Regions from separate parts of the Saccharothrix lopnurensis genome, predicted to be linked through region 1. Evidence: riboswitches for the same ligand, from Rfam matches in the RefSeq annotation. Region 1 holds a riboswitch; the other holds the start of a gene.
The links. Region 1 has a riboswitch for S-adenosylmethionine ahead of ACFP3R_RS06680 (aminotransferase class V-fold PLP-dependent enzyme). Riboswitches for the same ligand answer to the same signal wherever they lie in the genome.

Region 1 (4,203 bases):
CCAGCACCGAGCCGGCGACCAGCCGGTCGGACTTGCCCGCCGGGTGCCCGTCCAGCACCACGTCGCCCGACTCGGTCAGCGCCGCCACCGCGGTGCGCGACAGGCCCAGCAGCTTGGCCAGGCCCGCGTCGACGCGCATACCGTCCAGGCCGTCCGGCACGGGCAGGTTGCGGTAGCCGCTCACTTCTTCTTCTCCACCTTGGTGCCGTCGTAGTCGCGCTGGAGCAGGGCCATCAGCACGATGACGCCGCCGCCCACGCAGATGGCCGAGTCGGCCAGGTTGAACACGGGGAAGAAGTTGCCCCACGGGTCGAGCACCGAGATGAAGTCGACCACGCCGCCCCGCAGCGGGCCGGGGGCGCGGAACACCCGGTCGACCAGGTTGCCCATCGCGCCGCCCAGGATGAGCCCCAGGCCGATGGCCCAGCCGACCGACCGCAGCCGGCGGGCGATCCACAGGATGAAGCCGACCACGCTGAACGCGATCAGCGCGAGGATCACCGTCCAGCCCTCGGCCAGGCCGAACGCCGCGCCGGTGTTGCGGATCAGCGGCAGGTAGAGCAGGCCGCCGAGCAGCTCGACCGGCTCCCGGCCCTCCAGCCGCTCCACCGCCAGGACCTTGGTGCCCAGGTCGAGCGCCAGCACGAGCGGCGCGATGACGGCCAGCAGGGCGACGCGGCGCTGGGGCAGCGGCGCCTCCGGTTGGTCCGCGGCGTCGGACTCGGTGTTGGGCTCAGTGCTCACCCGGCCATTGTCCAGCATCCCCGTCAGCGCAGGAACGGCGGGAGCGGGCGCACGTCGTCGACCGGCGCCCACCGACCCTCCCTCAGTTCGTACTCGAACCGCGAACCCTCGGTGACGAGCCGGCGCAGCGCCTCGACGAACCGGTCCACGTGCTCCTCGGTGGTGCCCAGCCCGATCGAGGCGCGCAGCGCGGGGCCGCCGGCCAGCCGCTGGACGGCCACGTGGGCGCAGAACGCGCCGTCGCGCACGCCGATGCCGTGCTCGGCGGACAGCGCCGCCGCCAGGTAGCCGACGTCCTGCGCGCCCACCGTGAAGCCGACCACGCCCACCCGGTCGTGCCCGGCCCCGAACAGCGACAGCTCCGCCACGCCGGGCACCGACCGCAGGCCGTCCCGCAGCCGCGCCAGCAGCACCCGCTCGTGCTCCAGCGTCTGCGCCCAGTGCCGCGCCAGCACGTCGCAGGCGGTGGCCAGGGCGTGCGCGCCCACCACGTTGGGGGTGCCCGCCTCGTGCCGCTCGGGCCCGTTCGACCAGGACACGCCCAACCGGCCGCCGCGGTCGGTGACGCGGGCCGTGGCCCCGCCGCCCACCAGGTAGGGCTCGGCGGCCCGGAGCCAGTCCGACCGGCCGACCAGCGCGCCCGCGCCGAACGGGGCGTACAGCTTGTGCCCGGACACCACGGCGTAGTCGACGTCCAGGGCCCGCAGGTCGATGGGCCGGTGTGGCGCGAGCTGGGCGGCGTCCAGGACGACGCGCGCACCGCGGCGGCGCGCCACCCGCACCACCTCGGCCACCGGCCACACCTCGCCGGTGACGTTCGACGCGCCGGTCACCACCACCAGCCGCGGCCCGACCGGCGCCTCGCGCAGCGCCCGGTCCAGCTCCAGCACCGCCGCGGCCGGGTCGCCGGGCGTCCGCAGCCGCCGCACGTGCGGCCCGCGCCACGGCAGCAGCGCCGCGTGGTGCTCGGTGTCGAACAGCACCACCGCCGTCCGCCGCGGCAGGGCCCTGGCCAGCAGGTTCAGCGCGTCGGTGGTGTTGCGGGTGAACACGACCGAGTCGCTGTCGCGCGCGCCCAGGAACCGGCGCACCGCCTCCCGCGCCTGCTCGTAAACCCGCGTCGACACCTGTGAGGCGAACCCGGCGCCCCGGTGCACGCTCGCGCACCAGGGCAGCAGCTCGTCGACGGCGTCCCGCACCTGCTCCAGGCAGGGCGCGCCGGCCGCGTGGTCCAGGTTCGCGTACTCGACCCGCTCGCCGGTCAGCACCGGCACCCTCAGCGAGGCGCCCACCGTCCGGGGCAGACCGGCACCGACGACAGGGGAAACCGCAACGGCCACGAGACCCTCCGGGAGTCCGGGACTCCACCGGAGGCCCGCGCTTGCCGCACGCCCGACGCGCACGACCAGGTCCTCACCGGGGGCACCCCACCGCGGTTGGAGGGTTGCCGGCCAGCAAGCCCGGGCTTGTCACTGGCACTCATGACCTTCCCCACCACCCTAACCCCACCCCCACCACCCCACCACCCATCCCACCCCCTGAGACCGCGAGTCGTACGCCCAGACCCCGCGAGTCGTACGTTCAGGACCCCCGAGTTACACGTTCAGGCACCCCGCAGGGTGACGCGAACGCTGAATTCGGGGGTCCTGGACGTACGACACGACGGGCGGGAACGTACGACTCGCGGGGTCAGGGCAGGCCCGCGTCGCCCTTCCAGCGGGCGAAGCGACCGGCCCGGTCCACCGCCCGGATCCGCTGCTCCGTGGCCGTGCGCACGACGTCCGTGCACACCACCAGCAGCTGGTCGTGCTCCTGCAACCGCGTGGTCGGCTGGGGCGTGAACCCCTTGTCGCCCCGCACCACCAGGCTCACCGAGGACCCCGGCGGCAACCGCAGCTCGGACAGGTACACGCCGTGCAGCTGGGACCCCCGCTGGATGCGCACCTGGAGCAGCTCCGCGCCCAGCTCGTCCAGCGCCGACGAGTCGACCTGCACCTCCAGCGCCTCACCCGACCGGACCAGCTTCAGCCACTTCGCCAGCCACGGCAGCGTCGTCCCCTGCACCACCGTCAGCACGACGACCAGCACGAACACGGCGTCCACCAGCCGCTGCGCCCCCGGCACCCCCTGGATCAACGGGATCAGCGCGAACACGATCGGCACCGCGCCCCGCAGCCCCGACCACGAGATGAACACCTGCTCCCGCCACGGCACCCGGAACGGCAGCGCCGCGCACAGCACCGACAGCGGTCGCGCCACCAGCACCAGCACCCCGCCCGCCACCAGCGCCGGCACCACCGCGTCGAGCAGCCGACCGGGCGAGGCGTACAGCCCGAGCAGCACGAACAGCCCGATCTGGGACAGCCACCCCAGCCCCTCGGCGAACGACAGCGTGTCCGACCGGTGCGGCAGCCGCGCGTTGCCCAGCACCAGCGCCGAGATGTAGACCGCGAGGAACCCGGACGCGTGCGCCAGGTCCCCCGCCGTGTAAGCCAGCACGCACACCGCCACCGTGGCCAGCGGGTACAGGCCGGTCGCGGGCAGCGCCGCCCGGCGCAGCCCCACGCCTCCCAGCCACCCCAGCGCGAGCCCGATCAGCGTGCCCGCGACCAGCTCGTAGCCCATCAGCAGCGGCGCGGTCCAGGTGATCGGGTCCGGCGCCGCCAGCAGCACGACGGCGATGTACACCGGCGCGTCGTTGATGCCGGACTCCAGCTCCAGCGGTCCGATCAGCCGCTTGCCCACGCCCACCCCGCGCAGCACGCTGAACACCGCCGCCGCGTCCGTGGACGACAGCACCGCGCCCCACAGCAGCGCCGTGCGCCAGTCCATGTCCAGCAGCAGGTGCAGCCCGAACGCGGTGACCGCGATGCTGACCCCGACGGACACTGTGGACAGTGCCACGCCCAGCCCCAGCGCGGGCCGCACGTCGCGCCACCGCGTGGTCAGACCGCCCTCGGTGAGGATCAGCACGAGCGCGACCGTGCCCAGCGACCGGGTGAGGTCCGCGTCCTCGAACTGGATGCCCAGCACCGCCTCGCCCAGCAGCACGCCGATGCCGAGGTAGAGCAGGAGCGACGGCAGGCCGAGCCGGATCGACAGCCGCACCGCGACGACCGAGAGCAGGAGCACCCCGGCGGCGACACCGAGGAAGCCCGTCACACCACCCACTCGACCTCCTGTCGTCACGCGTCGCGGTCATTCTCCCCGTTGTCGCCGATCTGGACTAATCAGGCACCAGCCGAACGACGCTACCGGCGGCGCGCCGACCAGGGCACGGTGGGAGAACCTCCACTTCCCTGCGGGAGAAACCGTGAAACTGCGAACGATCTCCGTCGTGCTGGTCACCGCCGGCGCGCTGCTCGGTTCGGGCTCGGCCACCGCCGCCCCGGCCGGCCCCGACATCTCGGTCGCCACCCTCCAGGCCGACCTCAACCAGCTCCAGTCCATCGCCACCGC
Region 2 (4,203 bases), on a different contig from region 1:
GCTGGTGCTGCGCACCGACCGGGACGGCGACACCGCCGTCCTCACCGGCCCGGAAGGGCTGCGGATCGTCCGCCGGGGCGGTCCGCTCGACGAGGCGAAGGGAAACGAAGATGAGGAACGACAGGTGGATCAGGCTCAACGCGGGGTGGCAGCGGCCAGGTGACCACCGGGCCCTGGGGTGGGCGCTGTGGCAGCCGGGCTACACCGCTCGGCCCTGGCCGCGCGACGAGCTGCGGGCGAGTTTCACCTACTACGTGTGCGAGGACCGGCTCGGCGGGGAACGCGGCATCGTCGCGCGGGCCACCGCCACCGGGGTGGTGCACACGGCCGAGGTGGCTTCCGCCGACGCCGCGTACCGCCTGGTCGCCGACACCCTGTTCGACGACGACCTCGCGATACCGCCGGAGGAGTGGCACGCCGAGCGCTACAACCAGGAAAAGGCGAAACGGCCGTGGCCACAGCTGCTGACCGCGTGGCGCGTGGTCACCGAACCGGTGGAGCCGCGCGTGCTCCCCGAGCTGGCCGCCTTCCCGCGCACGGGCTGGCTGCGCACCTCGGGGGTCGCGCTGTGACCGCCGCACCGGGTTTGGTGACCGTCGCACCGGGTTCGGCACCGGGTTCGGCGGGCACCGAACCTGGCCCGGTTGGTGGCTCCGGCTCGGCCGATGCCTCCGGTGTTGCCGGTGGCTCCGGAGCGGCCGGTGGCGCCGGTGTGGCTTGTGGCGCCGGTGTGGCTTGTGGCTCCGATGTGGCCGGTGGTCCGGGTGGTGGTGTCAGTCCTGAAGGGCCTTCAGCACGGCCTCCGCCGACGGCGGCACGTTCGCCCGGGGGCCGATGCGGTCGCTGAGGGCGTCGAGGGTCTTGAGGCCGTCGCCGGTGATGAGCAGGACGGTTTCGCCGTCCGGGTCGAGCTGCCCGGACTCGATGAGCTTCTTCGCGGTGGCGACGGTCACGCCGCCGGCCGTCTCCGCGAAGATGCCCTCGGTGCGGGCCAGCAGCCGGATGCCCTCGATGACCTCTTCGTCGGTGACGTCCTCGATCGCGCCGTTGGTGCGGCGCACGGCGTCCAGCACGTAGGGACCGTCGGCGGGGGCGCCGATCGCCAGTGAGCGGGCGATGGTGTCCGGGCGCACCGGGGAGACCACGTCGTGGCCGGCCTTGAAGGCGGCGGAGACGGGGGAGCAGCCGGTGGCCTGGGCGCCGAACACCCGGTACGGGGTCTGCTCGACCAGGTCGAGTTCGCCCAGCTCGCGGAAGGCTTTGTCGACCTTGGTCAACTGGGAGCCGGACGCGATGGGCACCACGATCTGGTCGGGCAGGCGCCAGCCGAGCTGTTCGGCGACCTCGTAGCCCAGCGTCTTGGAGCCCTCGGCGTAGTAGGGGCGGACGTTGACGTTGACGAACGCCCAGTCCTCGTGCTCGGCGGCCAGTTCCTGGGCCAGCCGGTTCACGTCGTCGTAGTTGCCGTCGACGGTGATCAGGTTGCCGTCGTAGACGGCGGTCATGAGGATCTTCGCCTGCTCCAGGGAGGAGGGCACCAAGACCACCGACTCCCAGCCGGCGCGGGCCGCGGCGGCGGCGACGGCGTTGGCGAGGTTGCCGGTGGACGGGCAGGCCAGCACCTTGAAGCCCAGCTCGCGGGCCGCGGCGAGGGCGACGCCGACGACGCGGTCCTTGAAGGAGTGGGTGGGGTTGCCGGTGTCGTCCTTGACCCAGACCTTGCGGACGCCCAGGGCCTTGGCGAGGCGGTCGGCCTCCACCAGGCGGGTGCCGCCGGGGTTGGTGTTGGGGTGCGACTCGACCGTGGAGGGCACGGGCAGCAGGCCGCGGTAGCGCCAGATCGACCGGGGGCCGGCTTCGATGTCCTCACGGCGGACGCGGCCGAAGTCGTAGGCCACTTCCAGCGGCCCGAAACACTCCAGGCAGGCGTATTCCGGTGCGAGCGGCGTCTCGTGCCCGCACTCCCGACAGGACAGGGCACGAGCCGGACCGAGGTCGAAGGAGGTGGTGGTCGCCGAGGGCGCACTGACAGCAGTCATCGCGAGGTGTCTCCTCATCTTTCCCGCGTCGCGGGTCGGAATTGGCACCGTGATCGCCGGCGGGCGCTGGACGCGCACGCTGAACGACGGGTTGCCGGGGCTTCTACGGGCCGATCCCTCTGCCCCTCTGGATGAGCGGTATTCAGTTGTGGTGACGTCAACCTACGACACGATCCCGACCCGTAGCCAGTGACGTCCACCATCCGGACGGCGAACGGGCGTGGGAGGATCGCGCGCGTGAGTGCGCCCACTGACACGCCCGATGCCGTCCACCTGGTCATCGGCGAGGAGGAGTTGCTGGTCGAACGCGCGGTGCGCGGCGCGCTGGACCTCGCGCGGAAGATCGACCCGCAGGCCGACCTGACGCGCGTTCGGGTGACCGAGCTCACCCCTCCCGAGCTGGCCGAACTGGTGAGCCCGTCGCTGTTCGCGGAGGGTCGCGTGATCGCGCTCGAAGCCGCGCAGGAGGTGGGCAAGGAGATCGCCGACGCCGTGATCGCCTACGCCAAGGCGCCCGCCGACGGGGTGACGCTGGTCGTCGTGCACAGCGGTGGTGGGCGCAGCAAGGCGGCCAAGGAGCTGCCCGCCGCGCTGCGCAAGGCGGGCGCCGGGGTGACCGAGTGCCCCAAGGTCACCAAGGCCACGGACCGCGAGGCGTTCGTGCGCAACGAGATCCGGGCGGCCGGCGGCGGCAAGGCGGACCCGGAGGCCGTGGCCGCGCTGATCGAGGCGGTCGGCTCCGACCTCCGGGAGCTGGCCGCGGCGGCGTCGCAGCTGGTCGCCGACACCGGTGGGAAGGTCGACGCCGAGGCGGTCCGCCGCTACCACCGTGGGCGGGCGGAGGTGACCGGGTTCGCGGTCGCGGAGAAGGCCGTGATGGGTGACCGGGCCGGTGCGCTGGAGGCGCTGCGCTGGGCGATCCAGCTCGGTGTGCCGCACGTGCTGGTGGCCGACGCGCTGGCGGACGCGGTGCGCACGGTCGCGCGCGTGTCGGCGGTCGGTCGGGGGGACCCGTTCAAGCTGGCGGGTGAGCTGGGTATGCCGCCGTGGAAGGTGAAGAAGGCCCAGGGGCAGTCGCGTGGGTGGGAGGAGTGGGGGTTGGCGTCGGCCATGTCGGTGGTCGCGGACCTCAACGCGGACGTGAAGGGCGCCGCCGCCGACTCGGGGTACGCCTTGGAGCGAGCGGTCTTGAAGATCGTCGCCGCCCGCGGTCGGCGGTGAACGCCGGGCTGGTGAACGCCGGGCTGGTGAACGCCGGGCTGGTGAACGCCGGGCTGGTTGAGCGCCGGGCTGCTGAATGCCGAGACGCCGCCGGTCGGCGTGCGACCGGTGCCCGGTGCCCGGTGCCCGGAAAAGCTTAGGGATGAGTGCTCGGTGGCCGGAAAGCAGGGATGACTGCCCGGTGGCCGGAAAAGCTCGAAACAAGTGCCCGGCGGCCGGAAAAGCAGGAGCGCCGCCCGCCCCGCGAGGGGAGAGCGGCGCTCCGGTGCTGTGGTGCTCGGTGCTGTGGTGCTCGGTGCCGTGGACCAGGGTCAGACCTGGTTGGCGCGCCTGGCCAGCGCCGACTTCTTGTTGGCGGCCTGGTTGGCGTGGATCACGCCCTTGGTGACGGCCTTGTCGAGCTTGCGGGAAGCCTCCTGCGCCAGCGCGACGGCCTTCTCCTTGTCACCGGCCTCGGCGGCCTCACGGAACTTGCGGATCGCGGTCTTCAGCGACGACTTGACGGCCTTGTTGCGCAGGCGCGCCTTCTCGTTCGTCTTGATCCGCTTCAGCTGGGACTTGATGTTCGCCACGCGAAAGCCACCCTTTTCCTCGGTCTCGGAGTCGTACCGCGCTCGTCGATCGGCTCCACCCCGAACCCGGGGCGGTCTTCCTCCACTGCGGAATGCCGCGCGGTACGACCAGTCACGATATCAGGGCTGCTCACCGCACCGTGAACCCCGCCCTCCCCTCGCCGACCAGCACCTCGTACCGGCCCTTCGCCACCTCGGGCCTGCCGGTGGCGTCCATGTCGCCCGCGGTCGTGGCCAGGCGGGTCGCGTCGAAGGTCACCCGCACCGCGCGCTGCTCGCCCGCCTTCAGCTCCACCCGGGTGAAGGCCACCAGGCGGCGGTCCGGGGTCAGGACCCTGCTGACCGGCTGGTGCACGTACACCGGCACCACC

Region 2: another riboswitch for S-adenosylmethionine. It lies ahead of thrC (threonine synthase); the one in region 1 lies ahead of ACFP3R_RS06680 (aminotransferase class V-fold PLP-dependent enzyme).

Annotation. Positions count from the first base shown of each region.
Region 1 covers NZ_JBHSQO010000005.1:3,452-7,654, reverse strand. Annotated here, with positions in the region: gene ACFP3R_RS06690 (RluA family pseudouridine synthase) at 1-139, opposite strand, end outside; gene lspA (signal peptidase II) at 181-744, opposite strand; gene ACFP3R_RS06680 (aminotransferase class V-fold PLP-dependent enzyme) at 768-2,084, opposite strand; SAM riboswitch class IV at 2,117-2,231, opposite strand; gene ACFP3R_RS06675 (potassium/proton antiporter) at 2,434-3,906, opposite strand; gene ACFP3R_RS06670 (M28 family metallopeptidase) at 4,058-4,203, shown strand, end outside.
Region 2 covers NZ_JBHSQO010000013.1:89,161-93,363, reverse strand. Annotated here, with positions in the region: gene ACFP3R_RS15315 (DNA internalization-related competence protein ComEC/Rec2) at 1-163, shown strand, start outside; gene ACFP3R_RS15310 (hypothetical protein) at 111-572, shown strand; gene thrC (threonine synthase) at 774-2,039, opposite strand; SAM riboswitch class I at 2,051-2,177, opposite strand; gene holA (DNA polymerase III subunit delta) at 2,277-3,260, shown strand; gene rpsT (30S ribosomal protein S20) at 3,572-3,832, opposite strand; gene ACFP3R_RS15290 (glycoside hydrolase family 3 N-terminal domain-containing protein) at 3,963-4,203, opposite strand, start outside.